2 regions of the Paenibacillus sp. FSL H7-0737 genome follow, and region 1 is predicted to be linked to the other one. Evidence: a T-box and tRNA genes for the amino acid it is inferred to sense, from the RefSeq annotation. Region 1 holds a T-box; the other holds one or more tRNA genes.
What was found. A T-box is a leader RNA that pairs with one kind of tRNA and senses whether it is charged. The one in region 1 lies ahead of tyrS (tyrosine--tRNA ligase), so its partner is inferred to be a tRNA-Tyr.

Region 2: it encodes a tRNA-Tyr, which carries the amino acid that the T-box ahead of tyrS (tyrosine--tRNA ligase) is inferred to sense. The anticodon was not compared.

Annotation. Positions count from the first base shown of each region.
Region 1 is NZ_CP009279.1:3,936,477-3,944,113, reverse strand. Features, by position in the region: partial or broken gene H70737_RS17090 (Crp/Fnr family transcriptional regulator) at 1-292, shown strand, start outside; gene H70737_RS17085 (DNA alkylation repair protein) at 405-1,217, shown strand; T-box leader at 1,338-1,568, shown strand; gene tyrS (tyrosine--tRNA ligase) at 1,708-2,967, shown strand; gene H70737_RS17075 (hypothetical protein) at 3,172-3,459, shown strand; gene H70737_RS17070 (anaerobic sulfatase maturase) at 3,671-4,915, shown strand; gene H70737_RS17065 (ROK family protein) at 4,981-6,180, opposite strand; gene H70737_RS17060 (chromate transporter) at 6,366-7,028, shown strand; gene H70737_RS17055 (chromate transporter) at 7,040-7,573, shown strand; gene H70737_RS17050 (formylglycine-generating enzyme family protein) at 7,610-7,637, shown strand, end outside.
Region 2 is NZ_CP009279.1:5,821,981-5,829,617, forward strand. Features, by position in the region: gene H70737_RS25345 (ABC transporter permease) at 1-263, opposite strand, end outside; gene H70737_RS25350 (ABC transporter permease) at 260-1,306, opposite strand; gene H70737_RS25355 (ABC transporter ATP-binding protein) at 1,299-2,861, opposite strand; gene H70737_RS25360 (BMP family ABC transporter substrate-binding protein) at 2,963-4,102, opposite strand; gene H70737_RS25365 (AraC family transcriptional regulator) at 4,429-5,178, shown strand; tRNA gene H70737_RS25370 (tRNA-Leu) at 5,313-5,391, opposite strand; tRNA gene H70737_RS25375 (tRNA-Cys) at 5,406-5,479, opposite strand; tRNA gene H70737_RS25380 (tRNA-Gly) at 5,492-5,566, opposite strand; tRNA gene H70737_RS25385 (tRNA-Gln) at 5,573-5,647, opposite strand; tRNA gene H70737_RS25390 (tRNA-His) at 5,669-5,741, opposite strand; tRNA gene H70737_RS25395 (tRNA-His) at 5,782-5,857, opposite strand; tRNA gene H70737_RS25400 (tRNA-Trp) at 5,894-5,967, opposite strand; tRNA gene H70737_RS25405 (tRNA-Tyr) at 5,976-6,061, opposite strand; tRNA gene H70737_RS25410 (tRNA-Thr) at 6,067-6,142, opposite strand; tRNA gene H70737_RS25415 (tRNA-Phe) at 6,163-6,238, opposite strand; tRNA gene H70737_RS25420 (tRNA-Asp) at 6,249-6,326, opposite strand; tRNA gene H70737_RS25425 (tRNA-Met) at 6,353-6,429, opposite strand; tRNA gene H70737_RS25430 (tRNA-Val) at 6,447-6,522, opposite strand; tRNA gene H70737_RS25435 (tRNA-Glu) at 6,578-6,652, opposite strand; tRNA gene H70737_RS25440 (tRNA-Ser) at 6,670-6,762, opposite strand; tRNA gene H70737_RS25445 (tRNA-Asn) at 6,766-6,841, opposite strand; rRNA gene H70737_RS25450 (23S ribosomal RNA) at 6,902-7,637, opposite strand, start outside.

The DNA.
Region 1 (7,637 bases):
CGATCGTATAAAAAGTATGAGTCAGTTAACTCAAAACCTAGCCATCGGAAATCTGCATGATAAAATATTGTGTGTTCTTTTAAAGCTATCGGATCAACTAGGCGTTAAAAGTGAGGATAATTATTATAAAATCAATGTTCCACTATCACATCAAGAAATCGCCAATTTGATTGGTGCGAGCAGAGAAGCGGTTACTGTGGCATTGCAAGAATTGGTAAAAGCTGAGGTGCTTCAGACTGGGTTCAAAACTATACGTATCCATCATGATAAGATTTTGGAAAGAAATTTATAAAGATTATGAGCTGTAAATGAGATTACATCTTTATGGTTAGAAATACCCGTATCCTAGATAAAAGAAGAAGGTTATCCAAGCCTTTAAAATCATAGGTGAAGGGAAGATTTATATGGAGCATAGGAAGGGAGCTCGAAAAGTTAGCGATATTCCTGCTGATGTTGTAGGGCTATTGCATAAAGGACAATTACAGACTGTAAATCTAACGGAATGGCTTGCTGTGGACCATATGGTCTTGATAGAAAATGTACTGGACGAGCTAGGTTTTGGACAGAAATCCGAACCAATTTTACAAAGGCTTCGCGATTCATCGGAAAAGAAAATCATGAAGCTCATACCGGCTATCGCGCGGGAGTGGCAACAGGTATTGGAGTGCAAATCAGAGGTGGAACAAGTCCGAGTATTCTCAGCATTAGCACAGCATCGTTCCGATAGTGTCCGCTGTTGGACTGCCTATATGATCGGTCTAAATCAATCTTTAAGTCTATCGCAAAAGCTAATGGATATCCGTCCCTTTGCAGCGGATGATCATTTTGGGGTACGTGAGATTTCATGGATGGCTTTAAGGGAATCGGTCATTGCAGAATTGGATGAATCCATTAAGTTCTTAGAGAGCTGGGTTCATGATCAAGATACGAACATAAGGAGATATGCAATCGAATTGACGCGGCCACATGGGGTATGGGCGAAGCATATTACTGCGCTAAAAGAAAACCCAGCAATAGCACTTCCATTATTAGAACCACTTAAGTCAGATCCGGCAAAATACGTTCAGGATTCTGTAAGTAATTGGTTGAACGATGCGAGTAAAAGCAATCCAGACTGGGTGCAACAGCTTAGTGAGAAGTGGTTAATTTCTTCGGATTCCAAGGAAACGAAGCGGATTGTAACACGGGCAACAAGGAGTATTACTGATCTACGTTGAAAATGAAGTAATACCTTAGCCCTCTAGTAGTGCATCACAGCAGGAGTGTGTCTCGGCATTCTCAGCTTAAGATGTTGACATTGAAGAATTATTTCACTATACTGGCTGTAATCTTATATACGATATACGTTGAAGAAGCCCAGTAGTAGCTTAGTCCCTGTTTCAGAAAGCCGGGGGTTGATGAAACCCGGTACACACTAAGAGTACGAATTACACTTTGGAGTATCTCGGCTAACACCGAGCGGAATGGCGAACGATATCTCGTCACGAGTGGCATCAATGCTGTGTTTTAGCATTAGCGTTTCATTGGTGCAATCTGGGTGGTAACACGGTTATTCAATCGTCCCTATGTCTACAATAGACAAGGGGACGATTTTTTTGTTTTTAAATATAAGGATTTATAAGTTTCTCTTCATCAACTATCCTTATATTCGCTTGGCGGACTGATGATTCGTTATAGGATATCTACTACTTTAAGGGGTGTTAGGCAATGAATATTATCGATGAACTAGAATGGCGCGATGCCATCAATCAACAAACCGATGCCGAAGGGCTTAGAGAATTGACCAACCAGAAATCCGTTTCGGTGTACTGCGGTGTAGACCCGACGGGTGACAGTATGCATATTGGTCACTTGATTCCGTTCATGGTACTCAAAAGATTCCAGCTTGCAGGACATCGTCCGGTTATGCTAATTGGCGGTGCTACAGGTACGATAGGTGATCCAAGTGGACGACAATCCGAGCGTTCATTGCAGACACTGGAGCAAATCCAAGCTAACGTAGATGCGCTTACCGCACAAATGAAAAAGCTGTTCGTTACTGATGGCGACAATCAAATTCGTATGGTGAACAACTACGATTGGACGCATAAAATCAATGTGATCGAATTTTTGCGTGACTATGGTAAGAACTTCAGCATCAATTCGATGCTTGCCAAAGATGTTGTAGCGAGCAGATTGGACAGCGGAATTTCCTTTACTGAATTCTCCTACCAAATCCTGCAATCCCTAGATTACCTGCATCTGTACCAGCATGAAGATGTGCAGCTCCAAATTGGTGGCTCCGATCAATGGGGCAACATTACAAGCGGTCTGGATCTGATCCGTAGAAAAGAAGGACCTGAAGCAAAAGCATTCGGTCTAACGATCCCGCTTATGTTGAAAGCTGATGGAACAAAATTCGGTAAATCAGCTGGAGGGGCAATCTGGCTCGATCCAAACAAAACGACTGCGTTTGAGTTCTACCAGTTCTGGGCGAACACTGATGACCGTGATGTTGTGAAATACTTGAAGTACTTTACATTCCTATCTAAAGAGCAAATTGATGCACTTGCGGAAAAAGTACAGACTGAACCGCATAAACGCGAAGCACAAAAAACACTTGCTGAAGAAATGACCAGATTCGTGCATGGTGAAGAATTGCTGGAGCAGGCTAAACGTATTACTGCTGCTCTGTTCAGCGGAGATATCAAATCCCTGACTGCTGATGAGATCGAGCAAGGCTTCAAGGAAATGCCGACCTACGAAACTACACTGGAATCTAAAAATATCGTAGAGTGGTTGGTTGATCTCGGTATCGAGCCGTCCAAGCGTCAAGCACGTGAGGATATCACCAAAGGAGCAATCTCCATGAATGGTGAGAAAGTTAGCGACGTAGCTCTGGATGTTACAGCTAGCGAAGCTATCGGGGGCCGGTTTATCATTATCCGTAAGGGTAAGAAAAACTACAGTTTGGTGAAATTGTCCTAATAATAAGAGCCTTCCTTATGAATAAGGGAGGTTTTTTGTTGTATTTTAAGTATAGAGGCGGATCATTTGCATATTAAGTGAAATTTGAAAGGTGAAATAGCGAAAATTATGGTAAGCTTAGGATTCGTGTGATTTATGGATTAACATGATATTCTACAACTATAACAGAAAATTAGGAGTGGTAATTTGAGAAGACAAAAACCAATGACCATGGAAGAATTGATGAATGAGTTACAAGGACAGAAAACGTATCAAGAAGATCCCAATCACATCTCTTTCGAGAAATTGTTTAATGAAGCGTTTATGAGTAAGTATTCCAATTACAAAAGTTTCGATGAGTTTGTAACGAAAGGAAACTTTCAAGTAAAGACAGAAGAAGATGTTGCTGACATACCTGATGAACTTTTTGATCGTCATGTAGTTAGAGAGACTAAATTTGCGGATTGGAAATCAATGTTGGAAACAGCGAATAAGGAATACGTCCGTAATTAAAGAAACAGTGTCTGTTAATACTTAATTTATATTCAAAGAAAATACACTCCCCATTGTCTCGACAGACAATGAGGAGTGTATTTTTTTATCTCTATATATTCGACAAACTATGATGTTTTACTCATCGTTGATGTACATACCTATGATTTAATTGAAGAAATAGGAAATAGGTTTCCTAAAGGTTGTATTTATATAGGAGGGGCAGAATTGTATGACAACTTGCATACAGACCTCAAGGCCTGAGACTCTTCATGTCATGTGGAAAACCGTCTCAGAGGATTGCAATTTAACCTGTGATTATTGCTATTACAGCACAGCAGGGGGATATCCTCACCAACCGATCCGAGTGATGGATACGGATCTTCTGGAGCGGTTTATCGCTCAGTACATGAAAAGATCATCTGGTATAGCGACGTTCTCTTGGCAGGGAGGGGAGCCGCTATTAGCCGGACTTCCATATTTTGAACGCGTGATTTCACTCCAAGCTAAGTATGCTCCACCTCATACGATGATCAGTAATGCGCTGCAGACCAACGGAACGCTAATTCATGAGAATTGGGCGAAATTTTTTAAACGGTACAACTTTTTGGTTGGGATTAGTGTGGACGGTCCTGAGACCATTCATGATGCACATCGTATAACGGGTTCGGGGAAAGGTAGTTATGATCTAGTTATGCGTGGGATTCGCCATCTACAGAATGAAGGTGTGGAATATAGTACTCTGACGGTGATTCATGAAGATAATGTGATGAAACCAGACGAATTGATGGCATTCTACCAGGAACAACAATTTCCTTATATTCAGTTTATCCCTTGCATGGATTTTGTCTCACAAAAGAGTGATATGCCTGGCCGCTTTCGAATTACACCTGAACAATACGGAGCGTTTTTATGCCGTACATTTGATCTGTGGTACAACGAGGGGTATCCGGAGCTTCCCATTCGTATTTTTGAGAATATGCTTCTAGTATTCATGCATCGTGAGGCGGAGTTATGCGTCCACAACTCATGCTGCCCGAAGATGATGGTGCTTGAAACGAACGGGGATGCCTATCCTTGCGATTTCTTTATTGATGAAGAGCACAGGTTAGGAAATATTGGCCATACCGACCTTGAAGCATTGCTTACCAGCCCCATATATGATGACTTTTTGTTAATGAAACCCAATATGAATGAATCATGCTATAAGTGTGAGTATCTTAGCTTTTGTAATGGGGGATGCCCGCGCAACCGGAATTGGCTTGATGTTCATGATCGTACTGAGGTTGATTATTTCTGCCATAGCTATAAAATGTTCTACTCATATGCCTATGAACGGATGATACTGCTAGCAAACCGACTTAAATCGGAGCAGATGCTGGAGTTCAGGAAAAGTGCCAAACCACTTCCAGGTAGAAATGATCCATGTCTCTGCGGAAGCGGGAAAAAATTTAAGAGTTGCTGTCAACCACTATAGCTCAAATTAAAAAAAGGCTGTCTTAACAATCATGCAAATGGTTTTGGGACAACCTTTTTATTATATTAAAGAACCATTTGATTTCTCACCATAATAGCCGCACCAGTCACCACAGCTTCTTCTTTTAAAGTACCTAGAGTGAAGTGAGGTTGGTATTCAGGATAACGGTAAGTGTTACGCTGTGCCACTTCAACCGCCGTTTGGAAGAACAACTCGTGAGAGTGGATGAGCGCACCACCTAAAATGATAGTCTCAGGATGTAACAGGTTGATAACGTTGGCGAGGCCAATCCCGAAGTGAATGGCGGCTTGAGTAAATAATTCACGTGCGTGTGGATTACCATCTCTAAAGGCTTGCACGAGTACATCATAAGTTAGCTTCTCAGGCGAGACTTTATATCTTTGGAGGATCAGGTCGTTGTCATTTTTTGCCTCTGAGCGTGCACTTTGTTCTAGCGCCTGCACAGATACGAATGCTTCCAGAGCACCGTAGTTCCCATCATTATTTAATCGGGGTCCATCTGTCTGGATGATCATTTGACCAATGGCATCTTCCATATCCATCGTCCCATGAACAATACTTCCATGCGACATCATCGCATAGCGGATCCCTGCTCCAGCATGTACATAGAGCATATGTTGAATGTTAGCGTGACGGATGGACCAGCGTTCCCCAAGCAGTGCGGAATTTGCTCCGTTGTCCAACCAAGCTTTGAAGCCTGTCCGTTCCTCCACCAGAGTGCAAATCGGGAGATTGTTCCAGCCTGAAGCAGGGAAATGTAGCGGCTTTAAGATTAAACCATTTTCCCGGTCAAGCGGTCCCACGGCTCCTATTCCTATCCCAATAATTTGACTGTCCTTCAGCTGATGGTCTCTAAGGAAGGCGCGTATTTGATTACTTATGTGATCCATAAATCTTTCAGGTGTGAATGCCTGATCCATTCGCCAGTGAACAATTGATTTTGGGTTCATTTGCATATCAAATAAACCAAGGGAAGAATACAGCCTGGAAATCTCTAAACCGATGATGTAGCCGTAGGAAGGATTGATCTGGTATAAAATAGGTCTTCTGCCTCCGCTTGATTCCCCGAATCCGCATTCTATCAGCAAGCCTTCTTCCGTCATTTCATCTAATATTCGGGTCATTGTGCTTTTGGTAAGTGAAAATGTTTGTAGAAGATCTAACTTGGAAACTGTGCCTTGTTCGGCGATTCGGTCGTATAGGAGTTTCTTTGGGGATGGAATGTGTGTCGAGCGCTTTTCCACGATATACCTCCAAGCTATGTATAGGATGAACTAGAAAGATCGTTTTTTATAAAGTTTGTATTTATTATCATTAATATAGTATAACGCATAAACCATAGATTGTATTTTACCGTTCAAAAACTTAATTCCATTTTGGGAAAAAGTGATATAATGAAATTACGACAGAAAATATAAGGGTGGAATCCATGAGAACAACTATGAAAACAAATGCGACGACGAATACAGACCTAAGGATAAGTCTATTGTTCCAGTTGTTTTGGGTATTTGTTCGAATCGGTCCCGTAACTTTCGGGGGAGGTTATGCGATGATCCCTATGATCGAACGGGAAATTTCCACTAAACGGAAATGGCTGGCTGAAGAGGAGATGGATGAAATTCTATCTTTAGCTGGCGCAGCACCAGGTGGGGTAGGTGTAAATGCGGCGGCATTCATTGGTTATCGTCTTGCTGGAGTGAAGGGTGCGATTGCTGCAATCGCTGGGATTACGATTCCAACCTTTATCATTGTTTGTTTGCTTAGCGCCGTTTACTCACAACTGGCCGACCAACCAAAAGTTATTGCCGCCATGAAGGGGATTCATGGTGCTGTTATTGCCTTGATCCTAGTAGCAGCATATCGAATGGCTAAGAACGCTATTTTTGACAAGACTACGGCTGTTACGGCGTTGGTTATACCGATTGTTTTATTAGTTTCTGGAATCAATCCCATATACGTGATCGCAGTTGGATTGATTATCGGTTTTGTATATATGCCAATCAAACAGCTCTTAGGGCTCCAAGTTCGGACAGAGAAGGATTCCTTGAAAGCTTCTGATGAAGAATCGAATTATCCAGAGTATTACATCTAGGGGGAAGCAATGTGATTTGGAATTTATTTCTTATCTTTATAAAAATTGGACTGCTCTCCTTTGGAGGAGGGTACGCAATCATTCCGATGATTCAGCATGAAGCTATGGCTGGTGGTTGGTTATCTGAAAGGGAATTTCAAGAGGTAGTTTCCATCGCAGGGATGTCACCGGGCCCTGTTGCAACGAACAGTGCAACCTTGATTGGATATCGTGTAGCTGGAATTGAAGGAGCGATTGTGTCGACATTAGGTATGGTTCTGCCTTCATTAATGATCATCATTGTTATTTCCATCTTTTTTTATCGGGTGAGGGACAGTCAATGGATTAAAACGTTATTTTATGGGTTGCGACCAGTGATTACAGGCTTGATTGCCTATGCTGCGATTCGGTTTGGATTAAATAGCATGGAACACGCTTTCATTAGTTGGCAGACCATTGGCACATTGATCATTGTATTCGCTGCACTTTATGGTTTAATAAAATATAAGCTGCATCCGCTCACCATTATCGTTGCCTCTGGCATTCTTGGTGTAGCCTTTTTTTAGACAGAGCCGGGACAATCCCAGATTGGAGGTAAGTACATGTCAGAGAATATACGGGCTTGCTGTT
Region 2 (7,637 bases), 1.9 Mb from region 1:
AGTGTGAAAAAAGCTAATATTCCAGCGATCAGTGTTCCGGACATCACAGCCCCAAGTAAACCTACCCACGCACTATGCGTGTAGCTGCTTACAATGACACCGGCTAACGCCGCGACAAGCATGATGCCTTCCATACCAATGTTGATGATGCCAGCCCTATTAGAGATTAACGCTCCCAATGCGGCGAATAGAATCGGTGTCGTCACTCGAAGAACAGAAAACGCAAAGTCAGTCGTAAAAATTACATCAAACAAGCTGTTCACGCTTCCTTCGCCTCCTTCAAGAGCATCCGATTTTTCCAGAACTTCAGAAATTGTTCAGCCGAAATCAGAAGAATGATAATCGCCTGTATAATAGAAATCATCTCTGAAGGTACATCCGATAGACGTGCCATCATGTCGGCTCCGATCCGGATATATGCAAGGAACAATGCAGCGCCGATTACGGATAGCGGATTATTCTTGGCTAACATCGCTACAAGAGCACCATCTAAGCCATAACCTGGTAACGATGTCCATTGGAATCGATTGTACATCCCTAGCACTTCTACGGAACCACCCATTCCCGCGATAAAACCAGCAATCAAGTGAACCAGTATAATAACCTTCGCGGTCTTCATGCCTGAATAACGTGCAAAGTTCCGGTTGATGCCTGTCATTCGCAGCTCATATCCCCATTTAGTCTTGTATAGGAATAAATGCGCTGCAATAATAAGCACGATAACGATAATAAGTCCGGTATGAATACGGGTGCCAGGTACCATTTTACTCAGCAGTGCCGTTTTCTCGAATTTGTAGGATACATTGGCAAATGCTTTTGCATCACGTAAGTGATAGTTCAGTAGATATAAACCTACTCCAAACAAAATATTATTGAACATCAGGGATGTAACGAGCTCATTAGCATTCCATTTGGCTTTGAGGATCCCGGGTATTGCCGAGAGCAACGCACCAACAATAGAACCCGCAGCAATAGCTACGATCGGATGAAGCCACCCGTCCAGCGTTAAATGAATAGCCAACACGGAAGTTACAACACCGGAGAAATAGAAAATCCCTTCAGCTCCCAAATTGAACATATTTGCCCGGAACAACAAGGAAACTGCTAGCCCAGTGAACATGAGCGGAATGGCCATCTCAATCACATTACCGATATGACCTTTACTGGATAGCGGCTCAAATAGGAATATCCCAATCGTCTTCACCGGCTGATTGCTGACCAATGAGATGATCAGAAAAGCAATAGCGAGTGCAATTACGATTACTGCCGATGTTCGAATGTATTCAAAATATTTTACTTTAAACATGATTTACGGCCCTCCTGATTTGCTCCTCGTCCTGTCGATGAATCCCTAGCATATAAAGCCCTAATTCTTCTTCACTAACCTTGGAAGGCTCCTCGAAAAAGGCAACAATCTTTCCTTCATACATCACTAGTAGACTATCGCTGATCTCCAAGATCTCATTTAAGTCTGCTGACACTAGCAAAATAGCGCAATCGTCTGAGCGCAGCTCCAACAGCTTTTGATGTATGAACTGCGCCGCGCCTATATCCACGCCCCGTGTCGGCTGCTCTGCAATAAGCAGTTGCGGTTCTGTAGAACACTCTCTAGCTACGACAACCTTCTGCATGTTACCACCTGATAACATACCTATTGGCTGAGAAGGTCCCGAACAGCGGACTTTAAATTCTTCTACAAGTGATACTGCAAGCTTGGCAATTCGTGATCCATTTAAAAAGGGACCTTTATTCATAGCTTTTGTACGATACTGAGTGGACAGCAGATTATCCGCTATGCTCGCATCACTGGCTATCCCTTGATGCATCCTATCCTCTGGGATATAGGAAACGCCTAGCTTACGAATATCTAAAATATCCGATTCACGAATATCTTTTCCCTTCACTAGCACAGAGCCTTGGCTTGAGACCCCTCTTAGGCTACCCGTAAGAGCCTCAATGAGCTGTGTCTGCCCATTCCCTTCTACACCAGCAATCCCGATAATTTGTCCCCCGCGTACTGCAAAGTTGATATCTGTTAGCAACGCTTTGCCGTGTGCATCATTTACACCTAAGCCCTGCACAGTGAGTACTGGCTCCCCAATAGACAGAATCTCCTTGTCATATTTCAACACGACGTCTCTGCCCACCATAAGGCGTGAGATTTCTTGCTCCGTGACATCCTTCGTTTGGAAGACACCTTCACTACGTCCACTACGCATGATCGTAATTCTGTCACAGATCGCTTTAACTTCTTTCAACTTGTGTGAAATAAAAACAATCGTATGACCCTGCTCTCTTAATTGCTTAAGCTCCCGGAACAATTCCTCTGTTTCCTGTGGGGTCAACACTGCGGTCGGCTCATCCAGAACGAGGATTTTTGCACCACGCAGCAGCGCCTTCAGAATTTCAACCTTTTGCTTCATACCAACCGTGAGATCCTCCACTTTTGCTTTTGGATCCACTGCCAGATTGTATTTTTTCGCAGTCTCTTCGGTCATGCGTACAGCTTCTGCATAATTGATGCCAACGCCCTTACGAGGTTCCATGCCCAGCACCATGTTCTCTGCTACCGTAAAAGAAGGGACCAGCATAAAATGCTGGTGAACCATACCAATCCCTCTATCAATGGCATCCTGAGCAGATTGCAGCTTCACTTTTTCACCCTTGATAAAGATTTCACCTTCACTAGGCTCTTCCATGCCGAACATGATCTTCATTAAAGTTGATTTACCAGCGCCGTTCTCGCCTGCAATCGCATGAATTTCTCCCTCACGTAAAGAAAAATGCACGTCTTTATTTGCAACGACACCATTGGGATACACCTTGGTAATTCCCCGCATTTCCAGCAGAGCTTTGTTCATAGGTCTCAACGCCTTTCGACTTGGAGGTCTGCAAAAATATACAGCTGGAATTCTTCTAAAGAAGAATCTCCAACTGTAGGTTTATCACTTTATAGCTACACTTAAGGCTTAACTGCGTTACGAATGGCTTCTACTTCAGAGGTTTCCATTCCCATCGCGTTATCTACTGTAATTTCTTTATTGATCAGATTTTGCTTCACTTCTTCAACTTTAGCCTGAAGATCGGCAGGGAAGATATTTTTATAGATCTCATTCTCTGCAATGCCTACACCATCATCTACAAAGCTCAACACATCACGTTTACCCATCTCAAGTGTACCGTCTTGTAATCTCTTCACGGCACCCAGAATAGCACTATCAATCTTTTTAATAGAAGAAGTAACGATCAAGTTTGCTTTTTCGCTATCTGTATCGTTAAGCAACATCGCCTGATCGGAGTCTACGCCGATAGCATATTTCTTCTTCTCCTTAGCTGCGTCAAAGATCCCAAGACCTGTACCCCCAGCCACGTTAAAAATAACATCCACACCGGAGTTATATTGAATCAGCGAAAGCTCCTTGCCCTTAGCCGGGTTAACGAAATCGCCAGCATATGATACAGCGACCTTCACATCAGGATCAACATATTGAGCGCCCTGAATGTAGCCTACCAAGAAAGCGTTAATTCCTGGAATATCCATGCCGCCTACAAAACCGATCACATTCTCAGGATTAGCATTTTCCATATCCGATTGTGTAGCTAGCGCCGCTACAGCACCTGCTAGAAAAGATACTTCATTTGTTGCATAAGACATGTTGTACATATTCTCTGGTGCTTCATCTATATCGGTATCATAGTTAATGAACTTTTTGTCAGGATATAATTCAGCCGTTGCATTAAACATCTCTGTAATTTCTGATCCGCCAGAAATAATAACATCCCAGTCCTCAGCGGCGATATCGTTAAACGTAGGCTCCCATTTCGTTTTATCGACACCCATTTCTACAACTTTTGTTTCTGCACCCAGTTCATCCTTAACCTTTTGCAAACCGCTATTCGCAGAGTCAAAGAAAGATTTATCTCCAAGCGTTCCTGGAATCAGAAGTACTACTTTGAGTTTATCCCCTGAACCTGTTTCTCCACCTTCAGCTGCGTTAGATCCTGCATTCGCGGAAGATCCATTACTCGACGTATTATTTCCACAGGCTGTGACCATTACCATTACTACTAGTAACAACAAAGAAAGAACTTTCTTTTTCATTTTTCTATTCCCCCTATTTATAGTTGGTTAGTAATTTGAGAGGTTCTCCTTCTTAGTCCGTTGTATATTTCACGATTTAGATGGAAACTCTCATTTTTCATGTAACATTGTCAAAATTTTAATGATTTTAACGAATACACTCAAAAAAAGAGATAAAATTATAATTTTTACGAATAATCCGACTAATTCCCGAACGAGATGGCCAGTCAGGTTGCTAATCTTCGGATTTCTTGATACGATCATATCAAATATTAATGAAAATAATTATATGATTTCGGTCATATTTTTGTACGATTCGGCTAAAACATAATTATTGGAGGGTCATCATGGATCGTGTTCTATATATTGTAAATGCAGCACATGAGGTTAATACCTATATTCCACCACACCAGCATGAATGTTATGAACTAGTCTATTATTTAAACGGCTTAGGAACTACCAATGTAGGTTCGCGAAGTTATCATTTTCGTTCTTCTTCATTCGCGCTGATACCACCCAATCATAAACATGATGAGAATCATCGCGAGGATGCTACTATACTATTTGTAGGCTTCCATTCAAATCACCCAAATATGGAGAATTTGCAAGGCGTATATGAAGATGATAAAGACCATACTGTTCTACAGATCTTGCTTCGAATGAAAGCAGAGTTTACGCGCAAACAAGATGGATTCTCTGAACTATTGAACCTGCAAATGAGCGAAATCACTGTTCATCTGATACGGCTTCTTAGTGCCTCTGGGTTTCAATCACCAACGGAAGACAGAGTCCAATATGTTCTAAACTATATGAATGAGCATTACCGCCATAAGCTATCGGTCGCAACACTTTCAGAGATGTCTGGATACAGCTATGATCGTTTCCGCCATTTATTTAAAGAACGATTCGGTTCTTCACCTCTGCGCTATCTACTATTGAAACGTCTGGATTATGCAAAGTCTCTCTTGCAACATACCCAAATGCATATCTCTGAAGTATCAGCTGCTGCTGGGTTTGTGAATGACGCCCAATTCTGCAATATGTTTAAACGTGAAATTGGTCTCACCCCACGAGCATTCCGACTAAGCAGTCAATAAAACAAAACTCCACACAAAAAGGCCGTTGATTAGAGACGCCTCTAATTCAACGGCTTAAGAATAAAAAGCTCAAAGACAAAGAAAAAAGGTTTGTAAAGTTGCTTATACAAGCGACTTTACAAACCTTTTTGATATACCGGCGAGAGGACTCGAACCTCCACGGTTTCCCTCTCGATTTTGAGTCGAGCGCGTCTGCCATTCCGCCACGCCGGCACATATGAAATTAATGGAGGCGCCACCCAGATTTGAACTGGGGATAAAGCTTTTGCAGAGCTTTGCCTTACCACTTGGCTATGGCGCCATATGAAAACTTTGGAGCGGACGACGGGAATCGAACCCGCGACCCTCGCCTTGGCAAGGCGATGCTCTACCGCTGAGCCACGTCCGCATAAAATGGCTGGGGATATAGGATTTGAACCTATGCATGACGGAGTCAAAGTCCGTTGCCTTACCGCTTGGCTAATCCCCAATAACATTTTAAAATAAAAGGGGCGACTGATGGGTCTCGAACCCACGAATGCCGGAACCACAATCCGGTGCGTTAACCACTTCGCCACAATCGCCATATTAAACTAATATTGTTGCTGTTCTTCTTAAAGTAAATGGGGCGACCGATGGGACTTGAACCCACGAATGCCGGATCCACAAACCGGTGCGTTAACCCCTTCGCCACGACCGCCATATTAAACTTTAGAGAAAGACTTTAGATAAAGATTGGCAGGGGCAGCAGGAATTGAACCCACACCAACGGTTTTGGAGACCGTTGTTCTACCTTTAAACTATGCCCCTAAAAAAAATGGTGGGGGATGATGGATTCGAACCACCGAACACGTACGTGAGCAGATTTACAGTCTGATGCGTTTGGCCACTTCGCTAATCCCCCAAAGATGGTGCCGGCGAGAGGACTTGAACCCCCAACCTACTGATTACAAGTCAGTTGCTCTACCAATTGAGCTACACCGGCATATTAAGTTGTATACTATATGGTGGCTCGAGACGGATTCGAACCGCCGACACGAGGATTTTCAGTCCTCTGCTCTACCGACTGAGCTATCGAGCCAAGGTAAAAATGGCGGAACCGACGAGATTCGAACTCGCGATCTCCTGCGTGACAGGCAGGCATGTTAGGCCAACTACACCACGGTTCCAAAAGATATAATTTCTTAATGAAAATTGGTTGCGGGGGCAGGATTTGAACCTGCGGCCTTCGGGTTATGAGCCCGACGAGCTACCGGGCTGCTCCACCCCGCGTCGTTCTTAAATGAATATGGTGGAGGCTGAGGGGATCGAACCCCCGACCCTCTGCTTGTAAGGCAGATGCTCTCCCAGCTGAGCTAAGCCTCCATAAACAACAATTGTTATTGTACCAAAGTCCACTATGTAAAATCAAGTGAAAATTTGGTGACCCGTATGGGATTCGAACCCATGTTACCTCCGTGAAAGGGAGGTGTCTTAACCCCTTGACCAACGGGCCATACTAAGTAAAATTTGTGGCGGAGAGAGAGGGATTCGAACCCTCGAGACGCTTGTGGCGCCTACACGATTTCCAATCGTGCTCCTTCGGCCAAACTCGGACACCTCTCCATATGGCTCCCCGAACAGGACTCGAACCTGTGACAACTCGATTAACAGTCGAGTGCTCTACCAACTGAGCTATCAGGGAATATTCATACCAGGCTTGATGCCTGAAAACTGAATCCGAATTGAATTTGCGTCTTAAGTGTAGGATAAGCCCTCGACCGATTAGTATTGGTCAGCTCCATGCATTACTGCACTTCCACCTCCAACCTATCTACCTCGTCGTCTTCAAGGGGTCTTACTAATTGGGAAATCTCATCTTGAGGGGGGCTTCACGCTTAGATGCTTTCAGCGCTTATCCCGTCCGTACGTAGCTACCCAGCCATGCTTCTGGCGAAACAACTGGTGCACCAGCGGTACGTCCATCCCGGTCCTCTCGTACTAAGGACAGCTCCTCTCAAATTTCCTGCGCCCACGACAGATAGGGACCGAACTGTCTCACGACGTTCTGAACCCAGCTCGCGTACCGCTTTAATGGGCGAACAGCCCAACCCTTGGGACCTACTTCAGCCCCAGGATGCGATGAGCCGACATCGAGGTGCCAAACCTCCCCGTCGATGTGGACTCTTGGGGGAGATAAGCCTGTTATCCCCAGGGTAGCTTTTATCCGTTGAGCGATGGCCCTTCCATGCGGTACCACCGGATCACTAAGTCCGACTTTCGTCCCTGCTCGACTTGTAGGTCTCGCAGTCAAGCTCCCTTATGCCTTTGCACTCTTCGAATGATTTCCAACCATTCTGAGGGAACCTTGGAACGCCTCCGTTACTCTTTAGGAGGCGACCGCCCCAGTCAAACTGCCCGCCTGACACGGTCCCCGTACCCGATTAGGGTACTAGGTTAGAACCTAGATACGATCAGGGTGGTATCCCAACGGCGCCTCC